DNA from 3 places in the Serratia ficaria genome. Region 2 is predicted to be linked to each of the others. Evidence: predicted binding sites of a transcription regulator. Region 2 holds the regulator's gene; each other region holds the start of a gene.

Region 1 (10,078 bases), 1.0 Mb from region 2:
CAGGGCGAGGTGCGCCAGCAGGTGGTGCCGGCGGCCGAATTGCCGGACTACGGCTGGTTCCGCTTCTCCCATGAAACCCCGGCCGGCGATGCCGGCGCCTTGCTGGCTCATGCGGGCCAGCACCGTTTCGACCTGAGCGCCGAGCTGCCGCTGCGCGTCACCCTGTTGCGCGATGCGGAAAACGGCCAGCAGCTGCTCTCGCTGCTGTTCCATCACGTGGTGCTGGATGAGTGGTCGCTCAATCTGATGATGGACGAGCTGGGGATCGCCTATCGCCATCGGGTGGCGGGGCAGGCGCCGCAGTGGGCCGGCCGGCCGCCGCAGTTTCATACCTTCGCCCGGCAGCAGCGGGCGTCCGGCGTGCAGAGGCGGCATCTGGATTACTGGCTGGATAACCTGCGCGGCGCGCCGGTCGGGTTGCCCATCTTCCGACAAGAGCCTTCCACCCATCCGGCGGTGCCGGCGCCGGCGGACGTCAACGGCGGCTGGCTGGAGTTCGAGGTCGAGCCCGCGGTGGCGGCGGGCCTGTACCGGCTGTCGCGCCGCAACAGCGCCTCGTTGTTCAACGTGGTCTACGCCGGCATCACCTCGGCGCTGCGCCTGCTGGGCGGCCCGGCGGATCTGCTGGTGGGCACCTCCACCTCCGGCCGCAACGACGCCGAGTTCTTCGACACCGTCGGCTACTTCACCACCGTGGTGGTGCATCGGCTGCGCTTCGGCGATGAGCTGACGGTGGCGGGGCTGATCGAGCAGGTCAAAAACACCATCAACGGCTCGTTGCCTTACAGCGATATCCCCATCGATCTGGTGGAGGAAGGGCTGTTCGGCGTGGATGCCGACCGCAAGAACCACATGTTCGAGGTGTTTATCCAGATCCACAGCCGCATCAAGCTGAACGGCGAATTCCGGCTGCAGGACGGCGGCACGGTCGCCTACCGCCAGGTGGAACCGGAAAAAGCCGAGTCGTTGCTCGGCCTGCAGTTCGAGGTGATGGAGGAAGATTTGGCCGGGGTGAAATCCCTGCGGGTGATGATGACCTACCGTCAGGATCACTACAGCGCCGAGCAGGCCAATTTGATCGCCGACACCGTTCAGCACGTCTTTACCCATTTTGCCCAGCCTACGGCTGGCGATATCGCTGTGGCGGCCCTGCCGTCCGCGCCGCAGGCATGACGTTGTTTCACTCTAACCGAAAGCATGATTTTCAAGGAGATAGATGGATGTCTGGAACAATAGCAACTCCCCGCGCGTTACTGTCGCTGCTGGTGGCGGCTTCGCTGGTGGTCGCCGGCGTGGCGCAGGCGGACGACGCCGGCATCGGGCCGCAGGATATCAAACGCCAGGCGCTGTCGTCGGCGGTGGTGGAAATGGCCTACAGCCCAACGCAGCGGGCGCTGTTCGTCAGCGCGCCCGACTGGAAGGAAGAGGCGCGCTCGCGCGTGCTGCGGCTGGATCCCAATACGCTGGCGGTGAAGGCGGAGATCCCGCTGAAGGTCAAAGGCTTCGGCGTGGCGCTGGACGATGCCGGCAACCGGCTGTACCTGACCCAGGGTTTCAACGGTGAAGTCGGGGTGGTGGATACCGCCACCAATCATGCGCTGGGCAGCATCAAACTGTTGGACAAGGTGGTGCTCGAGCAGGCTTACAAGCAGGCGGGCATCAGCGGCAAACGGCTGGATTTTCTGCTGGCAGAGCTGAAGAAATTCAAAATCACCGAAGACTATCAATACCGCATCCGCGAGATAAAGTATGACTCGCACACCGGCCGGCTGTTCTTGCCGGGGCTGGGCTTCGGCGTCGACAGCGTGCTGTACGTGGTGGATACCCGCGCCGGCAAGCTGGAGAAGGTGATCCCCGGCTTCGGCTACAACGCGGTCGGCATCACGCTGGATGAAAAAGGGCGTCGGGTGTTCGTTTCCAACATGCAGGGGCAGCTGATTACGCTGAATGCCGATACGCTGGAGATCGCCGCCACCCATGAGGTACAGGCGGACCAACTGCTGAACCTGGTGTATGACCCGGTGAGCAACCGCCTGCTGGGGGTGGATCAGGGTATCGACCGCGACGGCTACCGCAATCACCATTTGGGCCGCGACTACGTGAAGCGCAGCAGCGGGCACCGGGTGTTCGCGTTGGATGCGGACAGCGGCAAGGTGCTGGCCAGCGAGCTGACGGATGAAGTGCCGATCGGCCTGTTGCTCGACGATCGCAGCCAGCGGCTGTACGTCGCCAACCGCAAAGGGGTACGCGTCGAGCATGGTGCGGGGACGTTGACGGTATTCGACGCCAAAACGCTCAAGCGTCTGCAAACGGTGGATCTGCCGCCGCACCCGAACAGCCTGGCGCTGGACCCGCACGGCAATGCGCTGTTCGTGACGGTGAAGAACGACGGCGCCGGCACCAAGGCCGGCAAGCCGGAGAGCGTGGTGCGCATTCAACTGCAGGATAAATAACCGGGATTGGCAATGTAAAAAGGGGCGCCGCGGCGCCCCTTTTCATGGGTTCATGAGGATCAGAAGTGCGTATTGATGCTCATGTAGTAGGTGCGGCCCGGTTCGTTGTAGGTCGCCGCGCCGGCGCCGGCTATGTTGATGGCGCCGGTGGTCGGATCGCCGACGTTCTGCGCGTTGCCGGCGCGGAACTGGCGTTTGTCGAACAGGTTGTCGATGCCGGCGGTGACGCTGACGTTTTTGGTCACGTCATAGGTGGCGCTGGCGCCGACGATGGCGTAAGGGCTGACTTCGCGCGTTTCGCCGCCGGTCGCCGGTTTACCCTGGTAGTTGTACTTCTTCGGCTTCTGACGGCCGTACCAGGTCAGGGTCGACTGCATCGACAGGTCCTGGGTGGCCTGCCAGCTCAGGGTCGAGTTGATGGTGAACTTCGGGATCACCGACAGGTAGTCGCCGGTGCTCTTGTTCTTGTTCTCGATCATGTAGGTGGCGTTGTTGCTCCAGGCCACGGTTTCACTGACCGGCACGTTCAGCGTGCCTTCCAGGCCCTGAACCACCGCTTTCGGTACGTTTTCCCACTGATAAACCGCCGTCCCGGTGCTGCTGGTGGCGATGCGCGAGTTGCCCGCTTCGATCTTGTTGCGGTAATCGTTGCGGAAGTAGGTCACTCCGGCCAGCCAACCTTCATTGTGGAACTCCAGGCCGATCTCTTTGTTGACGCTGGTTTCCGCCTTCAGATCGTCGTTGCCGAGCAGGTAGCAGCCATTTGTGGTATCGCTGGACGCGCAACCTTGCCCTTTGCTGTACAGCAAATAGTTTTGGTTGGTCTGGAACAGGGTCGGCGCCTTGTAGGCGCGGGCGATGCCCATTTTCAGCGTGAAGTTGTCGCCCAGCTCCTGCGACAGGTTCAGCGCCGGGCTCCAGTTGTTGCCGGCCTCGGAGTGCAGATCGTAACGCAGGCCCGGCGTCAGCATGGTGCTGTCGGTCAGCTCGATATTGTCTTCGGCGAACAGCGAGAAGATATGCGCGGAAGCGTAAGGGCTGCGGGTGCCGGTATCCGTGCCCGGAATGGTGCCGCCCATCAGCGTCTGGCTGGTTGAGGTGCCATCTTTCATCCGCTGTTGGTTCCACTCGGTGCCCAGGGTGGCGGTTTGCGCCACCCCGAATTCAAACGGTACGCTGACTTCGCTGTGCGCCAGGAAGTCGTCCAGCTTGGTGGTGCCGAAGCCGCTGTTTTTGGTGTCGAAGATGCCCTCGGTACCGCCGGCCAGCCCTTCGTTCAGGCGGGTGTTGCGGGTGCGCTCGAACTGAATGTAGTTGTTGGTGCTGACGCCGTTGTCCCAGGCGCCGCGGTGGTTCAGACCGAAGGTTTCGCGGTAGATGCGGTTGGTCTCTTTACCGTAGTTGCTCTGCACCAGCGCATTGGTGTTGGTGTTCTGGGTATCGCCGGCGTACAGGTTGCCCTGGCGGCCATAGGAGTACTCGAATTCCAACGACTGCAGGTGGGCGAAGTCCCAGTGCAGCATCGCGTCGATGTTTTTGTCGACCACGCCTTCGCGGCCGGCGGGAATGCTGTTGGCATAGGCGCCTACGCGCTCAGACTTGTGGGATTCGTTGATGTCCCAGGCGTCGGCCTGCGTTTTGCTGTAGCCGCCGAACAGGCGGAAGCTCAGCCGATCGCTCAGCGGGCCGGACAGGCTGAAGTCGGTGCGCTTGGTGGAGCCTTCCTGCTTGTGCTGCGGCACGTTGAAATAGGTGTTCAACGAGCCGTGCAGATCCTGGCCGGCCTTTTTGGTGATGATGTTGACCACGCCGCCGGCGGCGCCGTTGCCGTAGCGCGCCGCGGCCGGGCCGCGCAGCACTTCGATGCGTTCGATCATTTCCGGCGGCACCCAGGCGGTATCGCCGCGGGTATCGCGCTCGCCGCGCCAGCCCTGGCGCACCGAGTTGCGGCTGGTGGCCGGCTTGCCGTCGATCAGGATCAGGGTGTTTTCCGGCCCCATGCCGCGGATGTCGATCTGGCGGTTGTTGCCGCGCTGGCCGCTGGTGGAGTTGCCGGTCAGGTTGACCCCGGGCATGGTGCGGATCAGTTCGTTGATGTCACGCGCCGGCGGGCGTTTTTTGATTTCGTCGGCGGTGATGGTGGACACCCCCGGCGCCTGCAGGTTCTGCCGGGCGGCGGTGACCACGATGGTGTCTTCCGCCGGCTGCTTTTTATCGGCGGCGCTGGCGTTTTCTTCCGTGGCGGTGGTGTCGGCCTGCTGTGCGGCGTTGGCGAACGCCGACGCGCCCAGTCCCAAGCCGATGAGCGTGGCTAAAGAATAACGTGATAATTTGCTGTTCATGTGAGCTTCCTACCTTGCTGCCATTCCGCGCCGAGAGGGGGAAGGGCGGTTGTAGTTTTTGTGTAGTCAGGAATAGAAAATCGGCTGCGGCAAGGGATGCCATGTGTCATATCCCCGCTCCCTGTCCGTTGCGCGCAATACCAGCACGATTTCCAAGCCTCACACACTATTGCAAATGCAAATAATTATCAATAGTATTCGAGCTACAGTGCGTTCGGGCGGTGGCTGGCGATACGGATAGGCCGGCGTTTGTTTAAACCGCCAACTACAAAATGGGTAGGCGTTGTGAATACAGAATTTCAGTCAGAAAGCAGCAGGTTATTGGCCAGCAGCAATGCCGGCAGTCCAGGGTGGTGGTTGAAAGTGGCCCGGCGCGGCACACCCTGGGTAGAACCGGCGGGCAACGGCCGGTGGCGAGCCACCTTTTTCTGGCGCGATCCCCAGGGGTGCGAATTGACCTCCGCTTACCGGCGGGTGTGGATCAACATCAACTGCCTGACCGACCATCATCAGCCGAATCCGCCGCAGAGTCTGCAGCGTCTGGACGGCACCGACGTCTGGTACTGGCAAACCGAATTGAACGGCGACTGGCGCGGCAGCTACTGTTTTATCCCTTCCCTCGACGCCCGCCCGCCGGAACTGGCGGGCGACGACGCGCATGCCAATATGCACAACGTGCGCCATTGGTGGCATCAGGTATTCGCCAGCGCCACCCACGATTTGCTCAATCCCTATCGCGCCTGGCCGGGTACCGGCGGCGGTTGCCTGTCCGGTTTGCATATGCCGGAAGCGCCGCCGCAGCCGGCATGGCGCGCGTTCGACGAGTATGAAATCGCCAGCGGGCGCTGTACGCCGCCGCTGCCGGCGCGTCTGCAGCGCCATACCTGGCACAGCGAACGCTTGGGCAACAGCCGCAACGTCTGGATCTACACCACCGGCGACAGCCGGCCGAGCGAACGCCCGTTGGCCATTTTGCTCGACGGTCAGTTCTGGGCGCAGCAAATGCCGGTATGGGAGCCGCTGATGCAGCTGACGCGCGAGGGGGCGCTGCCGGAGGCGGTGTATGTGCTGATCGACATCATCGATCTGCAGCACCGGGCGCGCGAGCTGACCTGCAAGGACGATTTCTGGCTGGCGGTGCAGGAAGAGCTGCTGCCGCAGTTGGCCGAGCGGGCGCCGCACAGCGACAACCCGGCGAGCACCGTGGTGGCGGGGCAGAGTTTCGGCGGGCTGGCTTCACTGTACGCCGGGCTGCGCTGGCCGCAGCGCTTCGGCGCGGTGATCAGCCAGTCCGGTTCTTACTGGTGGCCGCGGCGCGACATGCTGCAGCAGCCGACCGTCCCCGAGGATGCCTGCTGGCTGATGCAGCAGGTAGAGCGGCGGGAGTTGGGCAGCCACGGCGCGCTGAAGGTGTTTATGGAGGCCGGTTCGCATGAAAAGCTGGTGCATAGGGTCAGCGGCCAGATGGCGACGCTGCTGAGCAACGCCGGGCATCGGGTGCATTACCGGGTGGTGGAGGGCGGGCACGACGCCCTGTGCTGGCGTGGGGGCCTGACCGACGGGCTGCAGGCGGCGTGGGCCGCGACCTTCGCCACCGGCTATTCCGCTCCCGCGGACGCCGCTCGTTCAACGGCGTCAGGAGCGCATGATGGAAAAACCGAATCCGTTCGATGATCGACAACAGCGCAGCCTGGTGCTGCGCAACGCACAACAACAATACAGCCTGTGGCCGGATTTCTGCGCAATTCCCGCTCACTGGACGGTAGCTTTCGGCCCGACGGCGCATGCGGAATGCGTCGATTGGCTGGAGCGGCATTGGCAGGATATTCGGCCGGTATCATCGCCTATGGCGTGATCGGCACCAGGTAATAACGGGAGCAACAGCAGTGTCACAGACCCCAATTTCCACCACCGGGCCAACGGTCGCCGGTGAAATGCCGTTGGTGGCGGCTCAGCCCGGCATCTGGGTGGCCGATCAAATTTCCCCGCATCGCAACGCCTATGCGGTTGCGCACTGCATCGAGCTCAATGGCCCGATCGAGGCCGCTCTGCTGCTGCAGGCCATCACCCAGGGCCTCAACGAAGTGGATACGCTGCGGCTGCGTTTTGAAGAACGCGACGGCGTGCCGGTGCAGTGGCTGGACGCATCGCTGGCGATACGCGAACCGGAGTTCGTCGATCTGGCGGACTCGCCGGACGCCGAAGCCGCCGCGCGGGCGCTGATGGATATCGACCTGGCCGGCGAACTGCGCGCCGGCAGCGGCAAGCCGCTGTACCGCCACGTGCTGATGCGCCTGGCGGACCAGCGCTGGTTCTGGTACCAGCGCTATCATCACATGCTGGTGGACGGTTTCAGCTTCACCGCCATCGCCCGCCGCATCGCCGCGCTATACAGCCATCTGCGCCGCGGCGAGCCGCTGGAGCCGACGCCGTTCACGCCGTTTAGCGAGGTCGTGGCGGAGTATCAGGCCTATCGGCAGGCGCCGGCCTGGCAGCGCGATGCCGATTTCTGGCTCGAGAAGGCGCGCCAACTGCCGCCGGCGGCGACCCTGTGCCCGCAGCCGCTGGCCGGGCAGGTGCCCACGCCGCGCATTCACCGGCTGGAGCAGCGCTGCGACGAGCAAACCTTTGCTGCGCTGGTGCAAATCGGCGGCCAGCAGAAGCTCAACGCCGCCGATATGGCGGTGGCGCTGCTGGCGCTGTGGGTGTCGCGGTTGAGCGGCCAACCCAGCTTCAGCGCCGGCTTTATTTTCATGCGCCGTACCGGCTCGGCCGCGCTGTGCGCCGCCGGCCCGGTGATTAACGTGCTACCGATGGAAATGCACCTCGAGCCGCAGGCCACGCTGTATGAAGCCGCCGCCCGCATCAGCCGCGAGCTGAAGAGCGTGCGCCGCCACCAGCGTTACGATGCCGAACAGGTGCAGCGCGATCTGGGCCGCATCGGCGACGCCGAGCCGCTGTACGGCACGGTGTTCAACTTCAAAATGTTTGATTATCAACTGGATTTCGCCGGCATCGAGGGCATTACCCGGGATCTGGCCTCCGGCCCGGTGCGCGATCTGGAGATTGCGCTGTTCATCGACGGGAACAACCAGCTGAAGGTTGAGCTGCTGGCCAACGCCGAACGTTACAGCCGTCAGGAATTGCTGGCCCATCTGCAGCGTTTGCCGCTGTTGCTGGCGCAGTTTGCCGCCCGGGCGGATTTGCCGATCGGCGAAGCCGACATGCTGACGCCGGAAGACCACGCCTTGCTGGCGCGGGTCAATGACACCGCGCATCCGGTACCCGCCACGACGCTGAGCAGCCTGCTGGCGCAGCAGGCGCAGCGCACGCCGGACGCGCCGGCCCTGGCCGACGCCCACTTCAGCTTCAGCTACCGCGAAACCCGCGAGCAGGTTGGCGCGCTGGCGCGTCAATTGGCCGCGCAGGGCGTGCGGCCGGGCGACATTGTGGCGGTCGCGCTGCCGCGCTCGGTGTTTCTGTCGCTGGCGCTGATGGCCATCGTCGAGGCCGGCGCCGCTTATCTGCCGCTGGATACCGGTTATCCGGACGAGCGGCTGGCGATGATGCTGGAGGACGCCGCACCGCGTCTGATCGTCACCAGCCCGGCCCAGCAGGCGCGTTTCGCCGGCCAGGGCGAAATACTGCTGTATGACGCGCCGCTGCCCGCCGATCACGCCGCCGGCGTGACGGTCAACGGCCCGACGCCGGATCATGCGGCCTACATCATTTTTACCTCCGGCTCTACCGGCCGGCCGAAGGGCGTGCTGGTCGGCCATCAGGCGATCGTCAACCGCCTGCTGTGGATGCAACACCAATACCCGCTGGCGGCGGACGACGTGGTGCTGCAGAAGACGCCGTGCAGTTTTGACGTTTCGGTGTGGGAGTTCTTCTGGCCGCTGATGGTCGGCGCCCGGCTGGTGATGGCGCCGCCGGAGGCGCACCGCGATCCCGAGCAGCTGCAGCAGCTGATTGCCCAGCATCGGGTGACGACGATGCACTTCGTGCCGTCGATGCTGGCGGCGTTCGTCGCGGCGCTGGACGGCGAGCAGGCGGTCGCCGCCTGCGGTTCGCTGCGCCAGGTGTTCTGCAGCGGCGAAGCGCTGCCGGCGGAGCTGTGCCGCCTGTGGCAGAGCCGCACTGCGGTGCCGTTGCATAACCTGTACGGCCCCACCGAGGCGGCGGTGGACGTGACCTGGCATCCGGCCTACGGCGAAGCTCTGGCGCGGGTGACCGGCGCCAACGTGCCGATCGGCCTGCCGGTATGGAACACCGGCCTGCGCATTCTGGATGCGCGTCTGCGCCCGGTGCCGCCGGGGGTGGCGGGGGATTTATACCTGACCGGCATCCAGCTGGCGCAGGGTTATCTGGGGCGGCCGGAGCTGACCGCCGGCCGCTTTGTGGCCGACCCTTACGGCGAGGGCGGGCGCATGTATCGCACCGGCGACGTGGCGCGCTGGCTGCCGGGCGGTGAAGTGGAATATCTGGGGCGCAGTGACGATCAGCTGAAAATTCGCGGCCAGCGCATTGAGCTGAGTGAAATCGACCACGCGCTGCTGTCGCTGCCGGGCGTGCGCCAGGCGGTGACCCATGCGTTGGTGCTGCAGGGCACGCCGGTGGACGCCGGCGGCGATGCGCGCCAGCTGGTGGGGTATCTGGTGCCGCAGCCGGGCGTGACCTGGGACCTGGAGGCGCTGCGCGCGGCGTTGGCCGACCGCCTGCCGCCGCATATGGTGCCGGTGGCGCTGGTGGAAATGGACGCGCTGCCGCTGAGCGCCAACGGCAAGCTGGACCGTAAAGCCTTGCCGCAGCCGCAGGGCGGTGAACGCAAGGCCGGCCGCGCGCCGCAGGCCGGGTTGGAGGCCGACATCGCCGCGGTGTTCGCCCGTTTGCTGCAGCGCGAACAGGTGTTCGCCGACGACGACTTCTTCGCCCTCGGCGGCCATTCGCTGCTGGCGATGCGCCTGGCGGCGGAGCTGCGCCGCGATCTGGGCAAGGCGGTCTCCGTCGGGCAGGTGATGGTGGCGTCCCGCGTCGAACAACTGGCGCAGCTGCTGGCTGAGGAGCGCACCCAGGAAGAGGCGGATCGCTGCGGCTTCGACAGCGTGCTGCCGCTGCGCGCCACCGACGGGCCGACGCTGTTCTGCCTGCACCCGGCTTCGGGCTTCTCCTGGCAGTTCAGCGTGCTGCCGCGCTACATCGACCAGCACTGGTCGCTGGTCGGCATTCAGTCGCCGCGGCCGGACGGCCCGCTGGCGCTGAGCGAGGATATGGATCAGGTGG
Region 2 (10,078 bases):
GATCTGATAGCTTTTGCGGCCGTTGCCGGTGGTGATCGGCGCGAGGAAATCCTGCTCTTCCAGCAGCGTCAGGGTGGGATAAATCACCCCCGGGCTCGGCACGTACAGCCCGGAAGACGCCTCGTCGATCGCCTTGATCAGCTCGTAGCCGTGGCTGGGCTTGCGCGCCACCAACGCCAGCAACACCAGGCGCAGATCGCCGTGCTCGAACATGCGGTGACGCCCGCCGCGACCGCGCGTTTCCCCTTCGCCGCCAAAACGATGGCGCCCGCCGCGATGACGGCCGTGGCCCTGTTCGCACTCAGGGTGCCGATGACGGTGTAAACCTAATCGATGAAACATAGGGTGATACCTCGCAATGAATGATTTGACGATGTTAACCACGAGGTCGTTTAGATATATCTAAATGGCTTCGATATAGCTAATTTAGATCGATATATCTAAATGCGCAAGCGCTGAAGGAAAAATAGATATATCTAAATTGCAGGCATAAAAAAAGCGCTGTAAAAACAGCGCTTTTTTTCGTACGAAGGGAAAGATTATTTCGCGGAAGCCAGGACTTCGCTGACGATCTCTACCGCCTCATGTTCGATCTTCTCGCGGTGCTCGGCACCCAGAAAGCTCTCGCAGTAAATCTTGTAGGCCTCTTCGGTGCCTGAAGGACGGGCGGCGAACCAGCCGTTGTCGGTCATCACTTTCAGGCCGCCAATCGACGCGCCGTTGCCCGGCGCGCTGGTCAGACGCGCGGTGATAGGATCACCGCCCAGCGTGCTGGCCTTGACCATCTCCGGCGACAGCTTGGACAACGCGGCTTTTTGCGCGTGGCTGGCCGGCGCCTGGATGCGGTTATAGCTTGGCGCGCCAAAGCGCTTGGCCAGATCGTCGTAATGATGCTGCGGGTTCTCGCCGGTAACCGCGGTGATTTCCGCCGCCAGCAGGCACATGATGATGCCGTCCTTGTCGGTCGACCACGGCGTGCCGTTGAAGCGCAGGAACGATGCCCCGGCGCTCTCTTCGCCGCCGAAGCCGAAGCTGCCGTCGAACAGGCCGTCAACGAACCACTTGAAACCGACCGGCACTTCCACCAGCTTGCGGCCGAGGTCGGCCACCACGCGGTCGATCATCGCGCTGGACACCAGCGTTTTGCCTACCGCCACGTCGGCGCCCCACTGCGGGCGATGCTGGAACAGGTAGTTGATGGCCACCGCCAGATAATGGTTCGGGTTCATCAGGCCCTTCGGCGTCACGATGCCGTGGCGGTCGTAATCCGGATCGTTGGCGAACGCCAAATCGAACTTGTCGCGCAGCGCCAGTAGCCCGGCCATCGCCGACTCGGAAGAGCAATCCATGCGAATGATGCCGTCGTGATCCAGATGCATAAAGCGGAAGGTCTGATCGATGGAATCGTTCACCAGCGTCAGGTCCAGCTGGTAATGCTCGGCCACGCGCTGCCAGTAAGCGATGCCGGAGCCGCCGAGCGGATCCACGCCCAGCTTCAGGCCGGCGCGCTGGATGGCGGGCATGTCGACGACGTCGACCAGCCCTTCAACGTACGGCTGCACCAGATCTTTGGCGTGCAGATGGCCGCTGTTCCAGGCCTTGTCCAGCGACTGACGCTGAACGCCCTTCAACTGCTGCGCCAGCAGTTCGTTGGCGCGCTTTTCAATCACCGAGGTCAGGTTGGTGTCGGCCGGGCCGCCGTTCGGCGGGTTGTACTTGATGCCGCCGTCTTCCGGTGGGTTATGGGAAGGGGTAATGACGATGCCGTCGGCCTGCGCCCCGCCCTGGCGGTTGTGGCACAGGATGGCGTGCGATACCGCCGGCGTTGGCGTGAAGCCGTTGTTTTCCTGCACGACCACGTCGACGCCGTTGGCGGTCAGCACTTCCAGCACCGAAATGAAGGCCGGCTCCGACAGCGCATGGGTATCCTTGCCGACGTAGCACGGACCGGTAGTGCCCTGCTGACGGCGAACTTCGGCGATCGCCTGCGCGATGGCGAGAATGTGCGCTTCATTAAAACTGTGGCGCAGCGCGCTGCCGCGGTGACCGGATGTCCCGAATTTCACCGCGTGGGCGGCGTTGCCCGCTTCCGGCTGCAGCACATAGTACTGCGACGTAAGCTGGGCTACGTTGATCAAATCGCTTTGCCGGGCGGGCTGCCCGGCACGTGGACTATTCGCCATCGACCTATCTCCCTCATCCCTGCCAGTGGCCGGGCAATATGTCGCACGGCCAGCATGACGGGCTGTTCGCTAAATTAGACGGTGCCGCAAACTTTCTCTATCAGTTCCGCCGGGAACTGCATGGCCTGCATGATGTGTTCAATCATGCTGCGTTTGCGGCCGGTATTGGTATTGGTAATCACCCAATAAGGGGTGCCCGGAACGTGTTTCGGCTTGGTATGCGTACCGTTGGCCAGCAGGGTTTGCTGATCGCCGGCAAAGTAGGTGCGGGTACGGCCGTGCAACGCATCGGTGGCGGCGGCAAAGCCGGCGGCATCGAGGGTATAGAGCGTGGACAGCACCAGCATAAAACGGTTAACGGCCTTATTCTGCTCGGCGTACTCATCCGACAGCAGCAGCTCACGCACGGCGCGCACGCGATCGCGCGGGCGCTGCGCGGGCGCCGCCTTTTCCAACTCGGCGGACTGAGCGCCGGCGGCGGGTACGGAGCGTACCGGTTGGCCTGCGGTAAATTTCAACATGCGGCGTAAAATATCGGACGCGCTCTCACCGATGTGTTGCGTGTGGCTGGCAATATAACGGTAAAGCTCTTCGTCGACTTCAATAGTTTTCATCTTTATCCAGTACTGTTTTTTCTACTTAGAACCTGAAGCCAGATCCTGCATTCAAGCCATGGGATTATAAGGTTAAAAGCGCGGGGGCGAACACCACTAAGTGTCGCCAAACGGAAAATGCAGACTAATACCTATTCCCGTCGTACTTCAAGCTGCATCGCTCAACTCCGCGTTATTCATCGTGCGATTCAATCATGATACCCTAATCTGAATCTCTCTCAGCATGAACTTCGCCATGAAATTACATTATCAACTGCTGGCCGCCGAGTCGGACGCCCTGCCGGTGCTGCTGATCCACGGCCTGTTCGGCAATCTGGACAACCTGGGCGTGCTGGCGCGCGACCTGAACCGGCGCCACAGCGTCATCAAGGTCGATCTGCGCAACCATGGCCTGTCGCCGCGTTCCGCAGAGATGACCTACCCGGCCATGGCGCAGGATCTGCTGACGCTGCTCGACGACCTGCAGCTGGAGAAAGTCATCGTCATCGGCCATTCGATGGGCGGCAAAGCGGCGATGGCGCTGACCGCCATTGCGCCGGAGCGCATCGACAAGCTGATCGTCATCGACGTGGCGCCGGTGGATTACCGCACCCGCCGCCACGATGAGATTTTCGCCGCGCTGAAGGCCGTGAGCGCCGCCGGCATTACCCAGCGCCAACAGGCCGCCCAGCTGATGCGCGATTATCTGCAGGAAGAAGGGGTGATCCAGTTTCTGCTGAAATCCTTCCACAACGGCGAATGGCGTTTCAACCTGCCGGTGTTGATCGCGCAGTACGAAAACGTCACCGGCTGGCAGGAGGTGCCCGCCTGGCCGCACCCGACGCTGTTCATCCGCGGCGGGCTGTCGCCCTACGTGCAGGACGGTTACCGCGCCGACATCGCGCGCCAGTTCCCGCTGGCCCGCGCGCACGTGGTGGCGGGAACCGGGCACTGGGTGCACGCCGAAAAACCGGAAGCGGTGCTGCGCGCCATCCACCGTTTTCTCGGCGAAGCCTGACAAACGCCCGTCGCTGGCGAAAAAACGCGCTAAAGATAACGGCTTAGCGCGCTTTCGGCTCAGTTAAGCATTGTCGTTGCTCTATCTGCTGGGGTAATATGGCGCGCTATAATTTTGCCGCCCTGCCCAGCGTGTTCGCTAACGCCAGTCCGGGGGTGAATTTGGGTTAGGGTTTATTGGCCCGAAGTGTGTTAACCGAATCGTCCGGAAGCGTGTAAAACGCTTTTTGATGCAAACTTCCTTGCAGTACCGCTACCTATGGCAAAAGAACAAACGGATCGCACGACGCTGGATCTGTTCGCAGATGAACGCCGTCCGGGGCGCCCGAAAACCAACCCGCTATCCCGCGATGAACAGCTTAGAATCAATAAGCGCAATCAGCTGCGGCGCGATAAAGTACGTGGATTGCGGCGCGTGGAGTTGAAAATCAACGCGGATGCGGTGGACGCCCTGAACAAACTGGCGGAACAGCGCAATATCAGCCGCAGCGAGCTCATTGAGCAAATGCTGCTGGCGCAGCTGGCGGAAGAACAGCCAGAACATTGATCTCTTCGGCCGCACATGCGGCGCGGCGTTAAGGATGACGCCGGATCAACACCGTTTTACTCTCCTCCGGCATCGCATAAATGCGATAAAACCCCGGGGTAAATTTCTGGCATGATAGGCGTTTACCGGCAAGAGACCGCGCCCACACGGCGCCCGCCACTGCGGCGGCCGGCTTTTGCCATGGCATCATTTTAATCGGTGTTAGCGGGGTCAGCACTAACATCGTGTAATGCAATTAATTGAATTTAAAGGTTATACGCGATATGGCTACTGTAGGCATTTTCTTTGGCAGCGACACTGGCAATACCGAAAACATTGCCAAAATGATCCAGAAAATTCTCCAGAAACAGTTTGGCGACGAGGTGTCTGAAGTGCACGACATCGCCAAAAGCAGCAAAGAGGATCTGGAAGGTTTCGATATCCTGCTGCTGGGTATCCCAACCTGGTACTACGGTGAAGCGCAGTGCGACTGGGATGACTTTTTCCCGACGCTGGAAGAAGTCGACTTCAACGGCAAGCTGGTTGCGCTGTTCGGCTGCGGCGACCAGGAAGACTACGCGGAATACTTCTGTGATGCGATGGGCACCATCCGCGACATCATCGAACCCCACGGCGCCGCCATCGTCGGCCACTGGCCAACCAAGGGCTACCATTTCGAAGCGTCCAAGGGCCTGGCGGACGACGACCACTTCATCGGCCTGGCTATCGACGAAGATCGCCAACCGGAGCTGACCAACGAACGTGTCGAAGCCTGGGTCAAACAGATCGTCGAAGAACTGAGCCTGGCCGACATCGTCGGCTGAGGCCATTGTTGCCTAAAGGTTGAACAAAGGCCCTGCAAAGTGCATAGTGTGGCCAGCAGGGCCGTCATCGGCAGCATGGATTGCTGCAATAGAAGCTACATATTGGTAACTTCCCACATCGTCACGGTAGACTGAGATATCGGTTTATCCCATCCATCAAGGCGTTGCATGTGTACCATGCAATAGTGCAATTATATCTTTGTTAACAACCGGCGGTTTCCATTTAGGGCAACCGGTTCTATAATGAGACGCAATTAACTCTTTGTGCCGACCGATGCCACAGGCGAGAACGCCTCAACTTGATTAGCATAGTAACAGGACTGAATCCGCATGACTGACAACAACACCGCATTGAAGAAGGCCGGCTTAAAAGTCACGCTTCCGCGACTCAAAATCCTGGAAGTACTGCAAAATCCGGAATGCCATCACGTCAGTGCGGAAGATTTGTATAAAAAACTGATAGATATGGGCGAAGAAATCGGACTGGCGACGGTTTACCGCGTGCTGAACCAGTTTGATGATGCGGGCATTGTGACTCGTCACAATTTCGAAGGCGGCAAGTCCGTATTCGAACTGACCCAGCAGCACCACCACGATCACCTGATCTGCCTGGACTGCGGCAAAGTGATCGAATTCAGAGATGAATCGATCGAAGCGCGTCAGCGCGACATCGCCAAGCAACACGGCATCAAACTCACCAACCACAGCCTGTACCTGTACGGCCACTGTGAAACCGGTGACTGCCGCGAAGACGATACGCTGCACGACGCCAAGTAATCCTCCGGGATTGAACAACCGCCTCAGGGCGGTTTTTTTGTGCCCGTCGCCGGCGGGAAAAAAAGCCCCGGCAGCGCCGGGGAAGGTTCACTTGACGAAATACCACAATTGCAGCGGCGTAACTCCACCGACTTCTCTCACTTCACCCTCGGCCCGCCGCCGACACGCAGCGGGCCGCATCAGCCGGCTTAAACCTTCTCGGCGCGGCTGTAACGCTTGCCGTCCGGGCTGACCGCACGCACCAGCACCTCGCCGGAGACCGCCGGCCCGGCGTTGGCGTCATAGCGCTGCCATTGCTTACCGCCGTCGGTGGAGTACTCGATGCCCAGCCCCGGCAGAGAGATATTCGCCTCCAGCTTGCCGCCGGTGACGCGCGCGCCCGGCACCGGCAGGCGATAGCTGACGCCGCCCTTGTCCAGCTTGGCCAGCTCGCGCTGGCCGAGCAGGTTGGCGAAGCGCAGCCAGTCCTGATCCAGAGCCTTGCCGTCGACAAAGTGCGTTTTCCCGCCCCGGTACTCGCGGCCGGCCCGGTAATCCTGCTCCCAGGAGGCGCGATGCCAGGCGCGTTCGGCTACCGACAGCGAACGCGGGAAGATCATGTATTCCATTTGCGGGTCGGTGCGCTGGGTTTCGCTCCACAGCTGGGCGGAGATGCCGTAGGCGCCCGGCCAGGGTTTGTCGCTTCTGGCGGTGAAGCGATTGCCGTCGCGGTCCACCGAGGTTTCGGCGTTCTGCGGCAGGTTGTCCGGCGCGAAGCTGAACATCTTCCGTTCGTCGCTGAAGCGGGTGCCCCAGTAATAACCGCGCTCGTCCGGATTCACCTCGTAAGGGAAGTCCATATAAACGTAATCCGGGTTGGAGATGATCACCTCGTAGCCCTTGTTCGCCCAGTCATTGGCGCTGTCGAAACCGCCCCAGTACAGGGTGTCCCAGAAGTTCACGCCCACGCGCGGCGTGGCGAACGCGCCGGCGTCCTGCGCATCTTTCAGGCCATCCTGCCAGGCCTGCATTCTGCCGATGCCGTGCGCCTTCACCAGTTGGCTGACCTCCAGCCCGAAGTAGCTCGGCAGATGCGCCATATCGGCCACCTTGCCGTCTTCGATCATCGCCTGGCACACCCGGGATTTCGCCCAGGGCTTGTCTTCCTTGCTCTGGTCGATTATGCCCTTGCCCGCTTCAGGTTTCAGGCGATCGGTATACCCCGCCCCCAGGCGAATATTTTTCGCTTCGTCACCGCCGAAATGCCAGGTGTTCAACGGCTGGCCGGCCTCTCGATGCATTTGGGCAATCTCGCCGATCACCTTGTCGACAAAGCGTTTGGAGGAGTCCAGGCACGGGTTCAGATAGCTCTGGCGGTTGAAGTACTGCACCGAAGTCGTGTTGGAAGTATCGGTCGGATCGACCAGGCGGAACTCGTTGGCCTCGCGCTCTTTGCCCGCCGCATGCAGTTTTTTGTAACGCGCCTCCATGGAAACCACCGCCGCGCGCGCGTGCGCCGGCATGTCGATTTCCGGGATCACCTCAATCTGGCGCGCCTGCGCGTATTTGACGATGTCGATATAGTCCTGCCGGGAGAAGAAGCCGCCGTATGCCTCCGGCCCCTGGCCATACTGCGGCAGCAGGCAGGCGGTTTCGCTCAGGTCGTGGCAGCGCCGGCCCCCGACGTCGGTCAGTTCAGGCAGGCCCGGGATTTCGATGCGCCAGCCTTCGTCGTCGCTCAGGTGGAAGTGGAATTTATTCAGCTTGTAGGCCGCCATCTGATCCAGCAGGCGCAGCACCGCGTCTTTATGATGGAAGTTGCGCGCCACGTCGAGAAAGATGCCGCGATACGGGAAACGCGGCGCGTCTTTGGCGTCCAACGTGGCGATGTCGCTGCCGCCATCGCTCGGCACCAGCGACAGGATCGACTGCAGCCCGTTGAATACCCCCGCCTGATCGAAGCCGATCACGCGCGCTTCCTGCCTGCCGATTTTCAGCTCATAGGCGCCCGACACCGCCAGCGGGCCTTTGAACCTGCCCGGTTGGATCGCGGTGTTGATCGGATAGCCCTGCGCGTTAGCGGCCACGCCCAGCAGCGCGAAGCGCTGGCCTACGGCCTCGGCCGCCGGTTTGGCCAGCGCGCTCAAATCCAGCGCCACGCCCTTGCTCAGGTCGACATCCTGCGGATGCACCTTCACCTCCCGCGGCGTCGGCACAATCTGGCCGCGCAGCGCGGCGGCCGGCAGGGTTTTCAGCGCGGCGTTGTTGATAAAGCGCGAAGCCGGCGTCATCAGAACGTTGTTGTCGTCCTTGGTGCGCTTCCACTGGTCGCCGGTAAAGGGCGCCACGAAGCGGCTCAGATCTTCGGTATCGGTATTGCGCAGAATTTTCGGTTTGGCGTCGCCGGACGCGGCGTACCAGCGCGGTACGAAATCGGTTTTAAACAGTTGCCAGTATTCGGCGACGATCGGGATGGTCACCGCCTGCCCTGCCGGGAAACCGCTGAACGTCGCGGTCGGCTCCAGTTTGTACAGATCGCCGGTCAGGTGCGTTATCCTGAATTGTTCGTTATCCACCTGCAGGGTTTGGCGCGCGCTGTGGAAATAAATCGCCCAGTCGCCGCCGGTGATCGCCTGGCCGTCGTTGCTCAGGGTGATCAATACCCGATTGCACGCCGCCCAGTCGGCGCCCAACGCGGCGCAGTCCAGGCCGCCGTCGGCGGCGCGGTTGTCGACCATTTTCACATTCAGCTTCAGCTGGCTCAGTTGATCCACCAGCTGCTGATTGGCCAGCGCATTCCCCGCGCCGCCAAACAGCCCAAGGGTTGCCGTCAGCGCGGCAAGCGCACTCAGTTTGAATCGGTTCATCTGCTTCATCCTTAATTGTTGTTGTCGCGGATCTCTTGCCAAATCTTGCCGCACCTGGCGTCATACGCCTGACCGTTGCCGCTGTGCACCGCCTGAAGGCAGTTCTGATAATCCATCACCCGCACCGTTTCTTTCTCGGCGAACTGCCGGTGCCGTTTCTCTTGCTTCAGCACGTTCAGCACCGCCCGGCACGACTGCAGTTTTTCCGGCGATCCCTCTGCGGTATTGATGCAGGCGCTGTAGGCCTGTTTCAGTTTGGCGTCTTCCGGCGGCGCGGCCGGTTGCGCGCAGGCGCTCAGCGCAGCGGCGGCGGCCAATATCAGCATGATTTTTTTCATCGTTATATTCCCGTTCAGTTGCCCCGGCGCAATCGCCGGGGAACGCATCAGAAAATGGTGAATGGCGCGATGACCATAAATTTGACGTCTTTCTCGTCCTGGAAGATGTTGCCGTAACCGCCGCCCCAGCTCGGGATATTGGTGTGGTTATCGTATTGGGTGTAGTGCAGCTTGAGCAGCGTGCCTTTGGCGCGCCCTTCCTGGATGGTGTACAGCGCGTCCAGGCTCCAGGCGCTCTCTTTCAGGCGCTGGCTCTGATCGTAAATCGGGTTGGTGCTCGGCTTGGCGTCCCAGGCGTAGACGTAGGAGCCGCCGACCGCCATGCCCGGCAGGTTCCAGTTGCTCAGGTCGTACATCACGCCGGCGTAGACCGCCTTCTCGCCGTTGGCGTTGAAGTCGGAGCGGTTATCCCACCACACGTCGAGGCGGCCGTTGGAAGAGGCGTAGGTCGGCGTCATGCGCTGCAGGAAGAAGCCCTGATTGCCTTCCGCCTTGACCATGGTGCCTTCCAGACGCCAGTTGAACTGACCGGTGGTATAGCCGAAGGTCAGTGCCTGCAGCCAGGCCAGGCCGTCGTAGATGCTGTTCGGATCGTTCTTGTCGCCGATGCGGTCTTCCGCACCGTAGAACTGGTAGCTGGTGGTCAGCGGATTGCCCAGCAGGTCGAATTTGTAGGATGCCTTGGTGAAATACTGATTCACATAGCCTTCCGCCTGACCAAAGGCGGCTTCCAACACCAGATCGTTTTTGAAGTCGTACTTGGCGCCCAAAGAGTGCAGATAGGAGACGCCGGTTGTTTTATCGTTTTGGCGGAAGTCATCCATCTCGATATGCCACGGCGCCTTGTATTTGTCCGCCCACATGTAGGAGAAGCTCAGAGCGCCGGCGTCGCCGTAGTCAAAGTTGGCGCCCGCCTCCGCGCCGCGATAGGTTCCCGGCATAAAGCTCCAGTGCGGGGCGATCAGCGTCTGGCC
Region 3 (10,078 bases), 740 kb from region 2:
TGGCGAAGCTGCGCGAGCTGAAAACCGACGATCGCCAGCTGCTGCTGTACACCGATATGGATTCCGGCCACGGCGGCAAGTCCGGGCGCTTCAAAGCCTATGAGGATATCGCGCTGGAGTACGCCTTCATTTTGGCGCTGGCGGTGTAATGTGGAGCGGGTGGCCTCTGCCGCCCGCTGTTTTAACCGATCAGATAGTATTTCAGCGTGTGCTTCATGTCGGGGCTGAGATCTTCGATGGATTTCAGCATCCAGCGCAGATAGCCGGGATCTTCCTGCGCAATGCGATCGATCTCCTGCCCGCGGTATTTGCCGAACTTGAACTTCTTCAGCAGCACCGGTTGCTCGGTGATCTGCGCCATTTGCTCCGGCGTCCAGTCCGAATCCTTCATGATGCGCTGCAGCAGCGCGGCGGTGACGTAGCAGTCATACAGCGCGCGGTGCGGGTACAGGGTGGCGTCTTCCGGCAGCTGCACGTCCAGATCCAGCGCATAGCGCAGATACTGGTTGCCGTATTTGATGTCCGGGTACAGGGTGCGCGCCAGCTTGAGGGTGCAGATCCAGGCGCCGTTCATTTCCGGCAGCACGCCGCGATCGAAGGCCGCGTTGTGCGCCACATAGTAAGGGCTGCCCTGATAACGGCCGATCGCCACCGCGATGCGCGGTTTACCCTCCACCATTTTTTCGGTGATGTGGTGGATAGCCATGGCCTCGATGCCGATCGGCCGATCCGGGCTGACCAGATCGCTCATCGGGTTGGCGATTTGCCCGTCGATCAGATCGACGGAGGCCACTTCCACCACGCCGCCGTCCAGCCCACAGGTTTCGGTATCTATTACGCGTAAAGTCATGGTTTCCTCGGAGTTGCCGCAGGCATTCAGCTTAACCGGCAGCCGCGGCCGTGCCAACCCCTGGCGCGCAGAAGGCCGATTTCGGGCAATAAAAAACCCGCCTCGGCGGGTTTAACTACGGGTGGAAGGACGCTTACTCACCAGATGGATGCGCTTTTTTGGCGCGTTTATCGGCACGTTTTTCAGCTGGGGTTTTCAACGGCTTCTTCTTCGCATTTTTTTTGCTATCCATTCCCTTACTCATGATGGCCTCTCAGTTACCTATGGTTGGGTGGGTTGCTCAGCCATTAACCCCCTTACGCCGACCGGATGCAAGCGGCAATGCGCGCATTTTGAACAATGGGCTGTTTATCCACGTAATTTTGTTTTCGCTGAACGGGTGCCAAAAACAATCGATATGTTATAATGTAACATCAGCTATTTATCGGAGAGCGCAATGACAGCCATGATGTTACTCAGCCCGCAGCAGCTGCTGGCGATGCCGGAGTCCGACTATATGAACCCGGCGCAGCGGGCGTTTTTCCGCCAAAAGTTGCTGGACGAGCGGCAAAAGCTGCTGCTGCATATCGAAACGCTGAAGCGGGATATCGACGGCGGCGACGCCAGCGGCGACGAAGCGGACAAGGCGGCGCGTGAAGAAGAGCTGCGTTTGCTGTTCCGTCAGCTGGATCGCGAAAGCCGGCTGTTACCGAAAATCGACGCGGCGCTGGCGCGGCTGCAAACCGGCGAGTATGGCTATTGCCGGGAAACCGGCGAGCCGATAGGCCTGGCGCGCCTGCTGTTGCGGCCCACCGCCGAGCTGAGCATCGAGGCGAAAACCGCGCAGGAAATGCGCGAGCCGCACATGCGCAAGGCCGGATAACCCCGGCGTCAGCCGCTTAATTCCTCGACCATCAAATCGATAAAGCGCCTGACGCGCGGTTCCAGCAAACGCTTGTTGGGGTAGAGCGCGACGATGCGCACCTCTTCGCCCTCGACCCCGGCCAACACCCGCCGCAGACGGCCGGCGGCCAGCGCTTCCGCCGCCAGAAAATCCGGCAGGCAGGCGATGCCCAGCCCCGTCAGAGCGGCGTCGCGCAGCGCTTCGCCGCTGTCGAAACGCAGGCGGCCGCGAGCCGGCGCCCTGACCCAATCGCCGTGCGCGTCACGCAGTCGCCAACTCTGCTTTTGGCTGCGGCTGCTGAATAACAGGCACTGGTGTTCTGCCAGCGCATCGATATTCCGCGGCTCACCCCGGCTGGCGAGGTAGGCGGGGGAAGCGCACAACAATGCGCGGTATTTGGCGACCCGCCGCGAAACCAGGCGAGTGTCCGGCGCCGTTACGCCTATCCTCACCGCCAGGTCAAAACCTTCGTCCACCAGATCGGCCAGCCGATCGGAAAAGCTCATCTCGACCTGCACTTCCGGCCAGGCCGCCAAATACTTCGGCAACAGCGGCAGCAATACCAAACGGCCAAAGGCGGCGGGCACGGTTAGCCGCAGCACGCCGCGTGCGGTGCCGCCAGCGCCGGCCACGCTGGCCTCCGCGTCGTCGACCGAGGCGAGAACCTGCAGGCCGCGCCGATAAAACTCCCGGCCCTCGTCGGTGAGGCTCAGCGCCCGGGTGGTGCGATTCAACAGCCGTACTCCCAGGCGTTGCTCCAGCCGCGCGACGGCTTTCCCCGCCGCCGATCGCGACAGCCCCATCGCCAGCCCGCCGGCGACGAAGCTGCCGGCATCGGCGACCGCCATAAATACCTGTATGTCATTCAGATTTGCGCGCAGCATGCCCGGTTCCCGATTAGCCGATGGCCCAGCGGCCAAGATAACAGATTCGATTTGCCGGCGGTGGCGTCAGCGTCGTTTCTGTGGCGACGTCCATTCGTCAATCATCCGATTATAGTCTTCAGCGTAACCCTATAACCGGCAGGAGAAATGACATGGCGAACATCATCAGGCATTACGATCACGGGGTGGAGTGGGAAGAAGGGAACGGAGTGACTCAGGGGTACTGCGTCAACGGCGTGCTTTATATCTCGGGGCAGTTTTCCCACGATATGCAGGGCGGCTTTGTCGGCGCGGGCGATATCGACGCGCAGACCCGGCAGACGCTGGACAACCTCGACCGGGTGTTGGCGGGGCATGGCGCCGACAGGTCGAATCTGGCCTGCGTGGAAATTTACCTGACCGACGTACCGGCGCATTTCGCCCGATGCGTCGCGCTGTTCAGAGACTATGTCGGCGATCATCGCCCGGCCGGCACCCTGATCGGCGTCACCGGGCTGGCTTCGCCCGAGCAACTGGTGGAAATCAGCGCGGTGGCGCACCTGAACCGTTCGGTCTAGCGGGCGTTTTAGCGACAAGTCGCCTTCATTTTGAACAAACGCGCGCAGAGTTATTGGAGAGCGTTAGAGTTTTCGGGTTTTACCGTTGACCTGGTGGGCCGCTTCGGCTTTGATGAAGGCATGACCCACTTAGAGACGGAAGCGCCATGGAACAATTACGAGGTTTGTACCCGCCGTTAGCAGCATATGACAGCGGTTGGCTGGACACTGGGGATGGCCACCGGATCTACTGGGAGCTGAGCGGTAACCCGAACGGGAAGCCGGCGGTATTCATTCATGGCGGGCCGGGCGGCGGCATTTCCCCTTATCACCGCCAGCTGTTCGACCCCGAGCGCTACAAGGTGCTGCTGTTCGATCAGCGCGGCTGCGGCCGCTCAAAACCGCACGCCAGCCTGGACAACAACACCACCTGGCATCTGGTGCAGGATATCGAACGCCTGCGCGAGATGGCCGGGGTAGAACGATGGCTGGTGTTCGGCGGCTCCTGGGGATCCACCCTGGCGCTGGCCTATGCGCAGACGCATCCGCAGCGGGTCAGCGAAATGGTGCTGCGCGGCATCTTCACCCTGCGCAAGCAGGAGCTGAACTGGTACTACCAGGACGGCGCCTCGCGCTTCTTCCCGGAAAAATGGCAGCGGGTGCTGTCGATTCTGTCCGCGGAGGAGCGCAAGGACGTGATTGCCGCCTATCGCCGGCGGTTGACCGCGGAAGATCTGCAGGTGCAGCTGGAAGCGGCGAAGCTGTGGAGCGTATGGGAAGGGGAAACCGTGACCCTGTTGCCGAGCACCGAATCCGCCTCGTTTGGCGAGGACGATTTCGCGCTGGCGTTCGCCCGCATCGAAAACCACTATTTTACCCACCAGGGCTTCCTGGACAGCGACGACCAGCTGCTGCGCAACGTGCCGCTGATCCGCCATATTCCGGCGGTGATCATCCATGGCCGCTATGATATGGCCTGTCAGGTGCAAAACGCCTGGGATTTGGCTCAGGCCTGGCCGGAAGCCGAGCTGCACATCGTGGAGGGGGCGGGGCACTCGTTCGACGAGCCCGGCATTTTGCACCAGCTGATGCTGGCCACCGACAGGTTCGCCGGCAGGTAACGCGCAGGGCCCGCCATAGCGGCGGGCTTTTTTATCTGGATTTGGGTTCGTAAGGCAGGCGCGAAAACTTGTGCGATTCTACGCGGTAGTGCGCCACGCGCTCGCGGAAGTAATCACGCAGATATTCCGGCTGTTCGCGCTCCACCACTTCCGGGATCACCGGCATGTTGTAACGCTCTTTGAACGCCACGCCAGAGGCGGCGAGATCCACGTTCACCTTGTCCATCTCTTCTTTGGACAGCTCTGCCAGATTGTAACCCATCTTCTGCTCCTTACCGTTGCCGCATTGAATCTGCGCAGAAGGTAATGCACCCGGCGGCGCTTGGCAAGCCCATTGCGCCGGTGAAATAACCGCTCGGCGGGGGCAAGGTTATTTCTTGCCGAAAGGGTAATGCAATGTGTTTATTTTCTTAAATAAGAACGATTCGCTTTTTGAGCGACCCTGTAGATGTAAATAGTTATCATAATAATTTAAACAATCAACTCAATGATATTTTATCTTGTTGTTTTTATTTATATTTTAAATAATTAAAGATTTAATGTAAATCAGGTGTTTTTATTTTTAATTACCCAAGGCATAATGCGCGAAATTAAATTCACGACCTGCAAAATAAAAGGAATCATTATGCTGACGCAAGAAATGACCAAGAAGCTGAATGAGCAACTGAATCTGGAGTTCTACTCCGCCAACATGTACCTGCAAATGAGCGCATGGTGCAGCGATAAAGGCTTTGAAGGCGCCGCCGCATTTCTTAAGGAGCATTCTCAGGAAGAGATGCAGCACATGCAGCGTCTGTTCGATTACCTGAGCGATACCGGCGCTCTGCCGCTGCTGGGCACCATCGCCGCGCCGCCGGTTGAGTTCGAATCCCTGGCCGACGTATTCCAGCAGACTTACGAACACGAACAGCTGATCACCCGTCAGATCAACGAACTGGCGCATGCGGCCATGACGGCGCACGACTATTCCACCTTCAACTTCCTGCAGTGGTACGTTGCCGAGCAACACGAAGAAGAGAAGCTGTTCAAATCCGTATTGGACAAGCTGGCGCTGGTGGGCACCAGCGGCAAAGGCCTGTTCTTCATCGACAAGGATTTGAAGAAAATGGGCGCCGCCGAGAACGGCAACGGCCAGGCCTGATAACGGGTGCAGAAAACCGCGCGCCGGGCCGCTGCCTGACGCGCGGTTTTTTTATGCCCTACGTTTGTGCGGCTATGCAGCGATACGTGCTGCCGGATCGCAAAATGCCAGTGATGCGCTCGACTTGCCGCGGGGCGATCGTTATCATTTACCGCGATACGCTACAGGGATGGTAGAGATTCAAAACAGCGGGTTAGCTGATTAACCCCTTATTCTGTTTACCCGTGGCGCAATCATTTGCGGTGGGTTGGGGCCGCTGATTCATCGCCTTGGCTGATGGCCTAACCCATATCACCCTCGTTCCTCGCTTTAAGGGATACCACTGTGATCGGTAAAATTCGTTCCTCATATCGCCTGCTTTCCACCCTTTTCGTGCTGTTTATCGGCCTTTCTTCGCAGCAGGCGCTGGCGCATGCCCACCTGAAAGTTGTCACCCCGGCGGCCGACGCCAGCGTGAGCCCGGCACCGAAAGCGCTGACGCTCAATTTCTCCGAAGGCATCGAGCCTAACTTCAGCGGCGTCAAGATCACCGGCCCGGACAACGCCGCGGTGAAAACCGGCAAGTTGAAACTCGATCCGAACAACAATACCCAGGTTAATCTGCCGATCGAAGGCGAGCTTGGCGCCGGCAAATATAACGTCAGCTGGCACGTGGTTTCGGTCGACGGCCATAAAACCAAAGGCCAGTACAGCTTCACCGTCAACTGATCAATGAGTCTGGCGACCCTGTTCGTTCTGTGTCGCTTGGCGCACTTTGCGGCGGTGATGCTGATGTTTGGCGTCAGCCTGTTCACCGCCTTACTGTCGCCGCAGCGCCTTTCTCCGTATCTCACCCGTGACGTGCGTCCTTTGCTGGTCTCTTGCACCTGGCTCGCCGGGCTTTCCGCCGTGGCGCTGCTGGCGGTACAGGCCGGGCAAATGGGCGATGGCTGGGAGGATACCTGGCGGCTGGAGGTGTGGTGGGCGGTGCTCGGCACGACCTTCGGCGAAGTGTGGCGCTGGCATTTGGGCCTTGCGCTGCTGGCGCTGCTGAGCCTGCTGCTGCCGGAGGCGAGGCGCATTCAAGCGCTGGCGCTGTGCTCTACGCTGCTGCTGGTGAGCATGGCGTTTATCGGCCATGCGGCGATGCACCAAGGCGCGCTTGGCGTACTGCATCGCGCCAACCATGCGCTGCACCTGCTGGCCGCCGGTTACTGGTTCGGCAGCCTGTTGCCGCTGCTGGTTTGCCTGCGCTACCTGCAGCAGCCGCAATGGCGCCGCGACGCCATCACCACCCTGATCCGTTTCTCGCGCTGGGGCCACCTGGCGGTGGCGGCGGTGATCGTCACCGGGGCGGTCAACAGCCTGATCATTCTCGGCAGCTGGCCGCTGAACGTGGCTTCGCCGTATCAGCGTTTGCTGTTGTTCAAAACCGCGCTGGTGGCGCTGATGGTGATGGTGGCGCTGGCCAACCGTTACGCCATCGTGCCGGCGATGAGCCGCGTGCCGAAGCTGGCGCAGCGCGGGCTGGTGTTGGCCTGTTGGATTGAAGTGGGACTGGGCGGGGCGGTGCTGCTGCTGGTCAGTTTATTTGCAACCTATGCGCCGGTATAAGATTACGGCTTGCCGGATGCCGGTAAACTGCGGGAAAATCGAGTCAAATAGCAACCTGAAGGCCATCAAATGAAATCGGTATTACTTGGCATTACGCTGCTGGCAACCGCGACCGGCGCGCTGGCGGCAGACAAACTGGTTAACATCACCAAGCTGGAGTACGGCAAGCAGTGGGCGTTCACCAAAGAAGAAGTGACGCTGCAGTGCCGCAGCGGCGGCGCGCTGTTTGTGCTCAACAACAGCACCCTGATGCAGTATCCGCTCAACGACGCCGCCGAAGCGCAGGTGAAGGCGGGGCAGCAGCGCGCGCAGCCGCTGGATGTGATCCTGCTCGATGACGCCGCCAACCCCGGCCATAAAATGAACCTGGCGCCGTTCCGCGAACGCGCCGAGAAGCTGTGCGATAATTAACCGCTTGTTCGCCAACAGCTTGCCGGGATCCTGACGTTCGATACGCATTCACGCCGCATTGATTTCGTCATGAAACTATCACCCGCCCGCCCGGCCGCTGGCAAAAATAGCGCGGTAGGCTACTCTTAAAGTGCATGGCTGAACAAGCCCTGCACTAAATGCCAACTTTTAGCGCACGGCTCTCTCCCAAGAGCCATTTCCCTAGACCGAATATAGGAATCGTATTCGGTCTTTTTTTGTGTATTAAGGGGATGCCGGTAGCACTGCGCTATTATCCTTACACCGGCTTTCGGGTGATCAAGGTAAACGAGACGATGCCGACTTATGTCTAAACACTGTGTCGGCTTTCCGTCTATCCCCCCTTGCGGCGGGGCGTGATATCACAACTCAGGGCGGCGAACTGACGCGTTTGTCGCACAACCGCCATGCCATTCCTTTTATAACGGTGTGACCTCAATACACATCATCATACTCTTTGGGTTTTCTTCTCATCACGTATTGAGTGAGCGCCGTAAGTATGACGGAGTTTATAACCCAGATGAAAACAGCAAGATCGCCGAGAAAATGACTTAGCAGCAACATCGGGCTCATAAGAATGAGATAACCGATTAAACATTTCATTAAAATCCCACTATATTATTTAACTTTTCCCTTATTAACCATGTAGATAGTAGCATGCCGACCCTATGCTGAACCAGAAGGCGTAACCTATCGTTGGGGCCGATCGCCCATAGTGGCTTTCTTGCCGTTTATCCCCGATAAAATTTGCCGGAGATGATATTGATATTTGTTATGTTATATTGTAACGTTTTGTTTTTCTGGGAAGGTATAGAGGGATATACAGTGGCGAACTATTTTGGAAAAATTTCATTGGCGCTGGGCGCGCTGTTAGTCAGCGGTTACGCGCTTTCTCATGCCCATCATTCGCATGGCAAACCGATGTCGGAAGTGGAGTTGCAGGCGTCTAAGGGGGTGTTCGATGATAAGAACGTGCAGGACAGAAGCTTAACGGATTGGGATGGCGTGTGGCAGTCCGTCCATCCTTACCTGCAGAATGGCGACCTTGATCCGGTGTTTAAGCAGAAGGCGGAGAAAGAGCAGGGCAAAACGTTCGAACAGATCAAGGAGTACTACCGCAAAGGGTATGCCACCGATATTGATACCATAGGCATCGAAAACGGCGTTATGGAGTTCCACCGCGGTAATAAAGCCAGTTCCTGCCAGTACGCCTATGCCGGGCACAAGATCCTGACTTACGCCTCAGGCAAAAAAGGGGTTCGTTATCTGTTTGAATGTAAGGATGCCGGCAGCCAGGCACCTAAATACGTTCAGTTCAGCGATCACATCATCGCCCCGCGCAAGTCCGCTCACTTTCATATCTTTGTGGGCAACACATCGCAGGAAGCGCTACTGGCGGAAATGGATAACTGGCCGACGTACTATCCGTTCCAGTTGACTACCGAACAGGTGGTTGACGACATGCTGCATCACTGACAGTGACATCACCTGCAGTATTGTCGCCGGGAAGCGACAAAAGCATTTACTGTTAACCGCTTCCCGGTAGAATTTAATATGTTATTTATGTTGTGGCGAATTGCAGCCCTCAGAGGTAAGCCGAAGATAAGCACCGGCCGCCACACCATCCCATTTCAAGCCCTGGCCTTATCGCCGGGGCTTTTGTTTGTCCGGCTGTCGCCCCTGGCCAGCCCTTCCGCCGGCAAGTAGGAGGGGGCGCGGCGTGGGCGGCGATGCGCCGGGTGCCTTGAGCCTGCGGCGGACTACGCGCCGCTATTTATCTTTTCTGTTGAATTTATCTACGAAATAAAATTTAAGCAGCAGATGAATCATTCGAATAATACTGCCGATAAACACCAGGGTTATGACAAAGTTCGATAAGTTCCTCGGCGCGGCGTAGGCCTGCGGGAAAGCCACATGGGCGCCGCTGAGCAATGAGGTCGCAATTAAAAAACCCATTAAATAACAGAGAGCGCGAAAAAGTTGAAACATTCGGTCCACCGTAAAATGAAAGCATAAGTTGCGCGGAACAACTTATGCTTTTAGTCAATCAATCAGCTTAGCGGGAGCAGCTGCCGGACTTGCCGCTGTTGCAGCTGCCGTTAGACTTATTGCCGCCTTTACCCATTCCGACATTACCGCCGCCGCTGCGGCCATCCTTAAAGCATCCGCCATTGAGCGCGCCGGCGGCCATGCCAAGCGGCCCCGCCAACGATCCGCTAATGATGCCGTTAACGCAGTCAGGCGAGGTGTGCTTACCATAGAAGCCTTTGCCGTCGGCAGCCGAACCTTTCTTGCCCTGTTTGCCGGCGTTATTGACTCTACCGCAGCCGTCGCGTTTATCGGCAAAGTTGCCGGCGCCGGCGATCAGATGAAAATATTTGGCATCGATCTCTTGCATAAGATTCCCTCTTTATCGATCAGATTAAGTTGAATGGCATTAAGCTTGCGCAAGCAGTTTGTTTTAACAGAAAAACGGCGGGCAGTAATTATCGATTCGCATAACAAACAGAAACTATTTTTACGGTATTTAATTGCGTGATGAGAAGGCGGGGGTTTATTAATTTTAAAGCCGGATCTGGCGTTAATGTATTTAAAAGGGCTACTTATGCGGAGGCGTTAATTATTTAACTGCAGCTCTAAG

What was found. Region 2 encodes Fur, which represses iron uptake genes when iron is present. Its sites were predicted from a motif close to ATAATAATGAGAACNACTATCAA; they were not measured.
Region 1: the regulator Fur is predicted to act here: its motif matches at 4,971-4,993, upstream of fes (enterochelin esterase).
Region 3: the regulator Fur is predicted to act here: its motif matches at 4,723-4,745, upstream of ftnA (non-heme ferritin).

What each region holds. Positions count from the first base shown of each region.
Region 1 covers NZ_LT906479.1:330,275-340,352, forward strand. The annotation lists gene CKW09_RS01485 (condensation domain-containing protein) at 1-1,173, shown strand, start outside; gene CKW09_RS01490 (YncE family protein) at 1,221-2,453, shown strand; gene CKW09_RS01495 (TonB-dependent siderophore receptor) at 2,513-4,795, opposite strand; gene fes (enterochelin esterase) at 5,081-6,469, shown strand; gene CKW09_RS01505 (MbtH family protein) at 6,444-6,650, shown strand; gene CKW09_RS01510 (enterobactin synthase subunit F) at 6,730-10,078, shown strand, end outside.
Region 2 covers NZ_LT906479.1:1,356,761-1,366,838, reverse strand. The annotation lists gene CKW09_RS06465 (PadR family transcriptional regulator) at 1-342, opposite strand, end outside; gene pgm (phosphoglucomutase (alpha-D-glucose-1,6-bisphosphate-dependent)) at 540-2,183, opposite strand; gene seqA (replication initiation negative regulator SeqA) at 2,258-2,797, opposite strand; gene ybfF (esterase) at 3,021-3,794, shown strand; gene ybfE (LexA regulated protein) at 4,053-4,340, shown strand; gene fldA (flavodoxin FldA) at 4,604-5,143, shown strand; gene fur (ferric iron uptake transcriptional regulator) at 5,474-5,920, shown strand; gene CKW09_RS06430 (beta-N-acetylhexosaminidase) at 6,109-8,766, opposite strand; gene chiQ (ChiQ/YbfN family lipoprotein) at 8,778-9,104, opposite strand; gene chiP (chitoporin ChiP) at 9,152-10,078, opposite strand, start outside.
Region 3 covers NZ_LT906479.1:2,092,844-2,102,921, forward strand. The annotation lists gene CKW09_RS09885 (S9 family peptidase) at 1-149, shown strand, start outside; gene exoX (exodeoxyribonuclease X) at 182-850, opposite strand; gene dksA (RNA polymerase-binding protein DksA) at 1,287-1,712, shown strand; gene CKW09_RS09900 (LysR family transcriptional regulator) at 1,721-2,617, opposite strand; gene CKW09_RS09905 (RidA family protein) at 2,770-3,174, shown strand; gene pip (prolyl aminopeptidase) at 3,321-4,274, shown strand; gene CKW09_RS09915 (DNA polymerase III subunit theta) at 4,306-4,536, opposite strand; gene ftnA (non-heme ferritin) at 4,900-5,415, shown strand; gene yobA (CopC domain-containing protein YobA) at 5,740-6,123, shown strand; gene copD (copper homeostasis membrane protein CopD) at 6,127-7,008, shown strand; gene CKW09_RS09935 (YebY family protein) at 7,078-7,419, shown strand; gene zinT (metal-binding protein ZinT) at 8,263-8,913, shown strand; gene CKW09_RS09950 (hypothetical protein) at 9,494-9,835, opposite strand.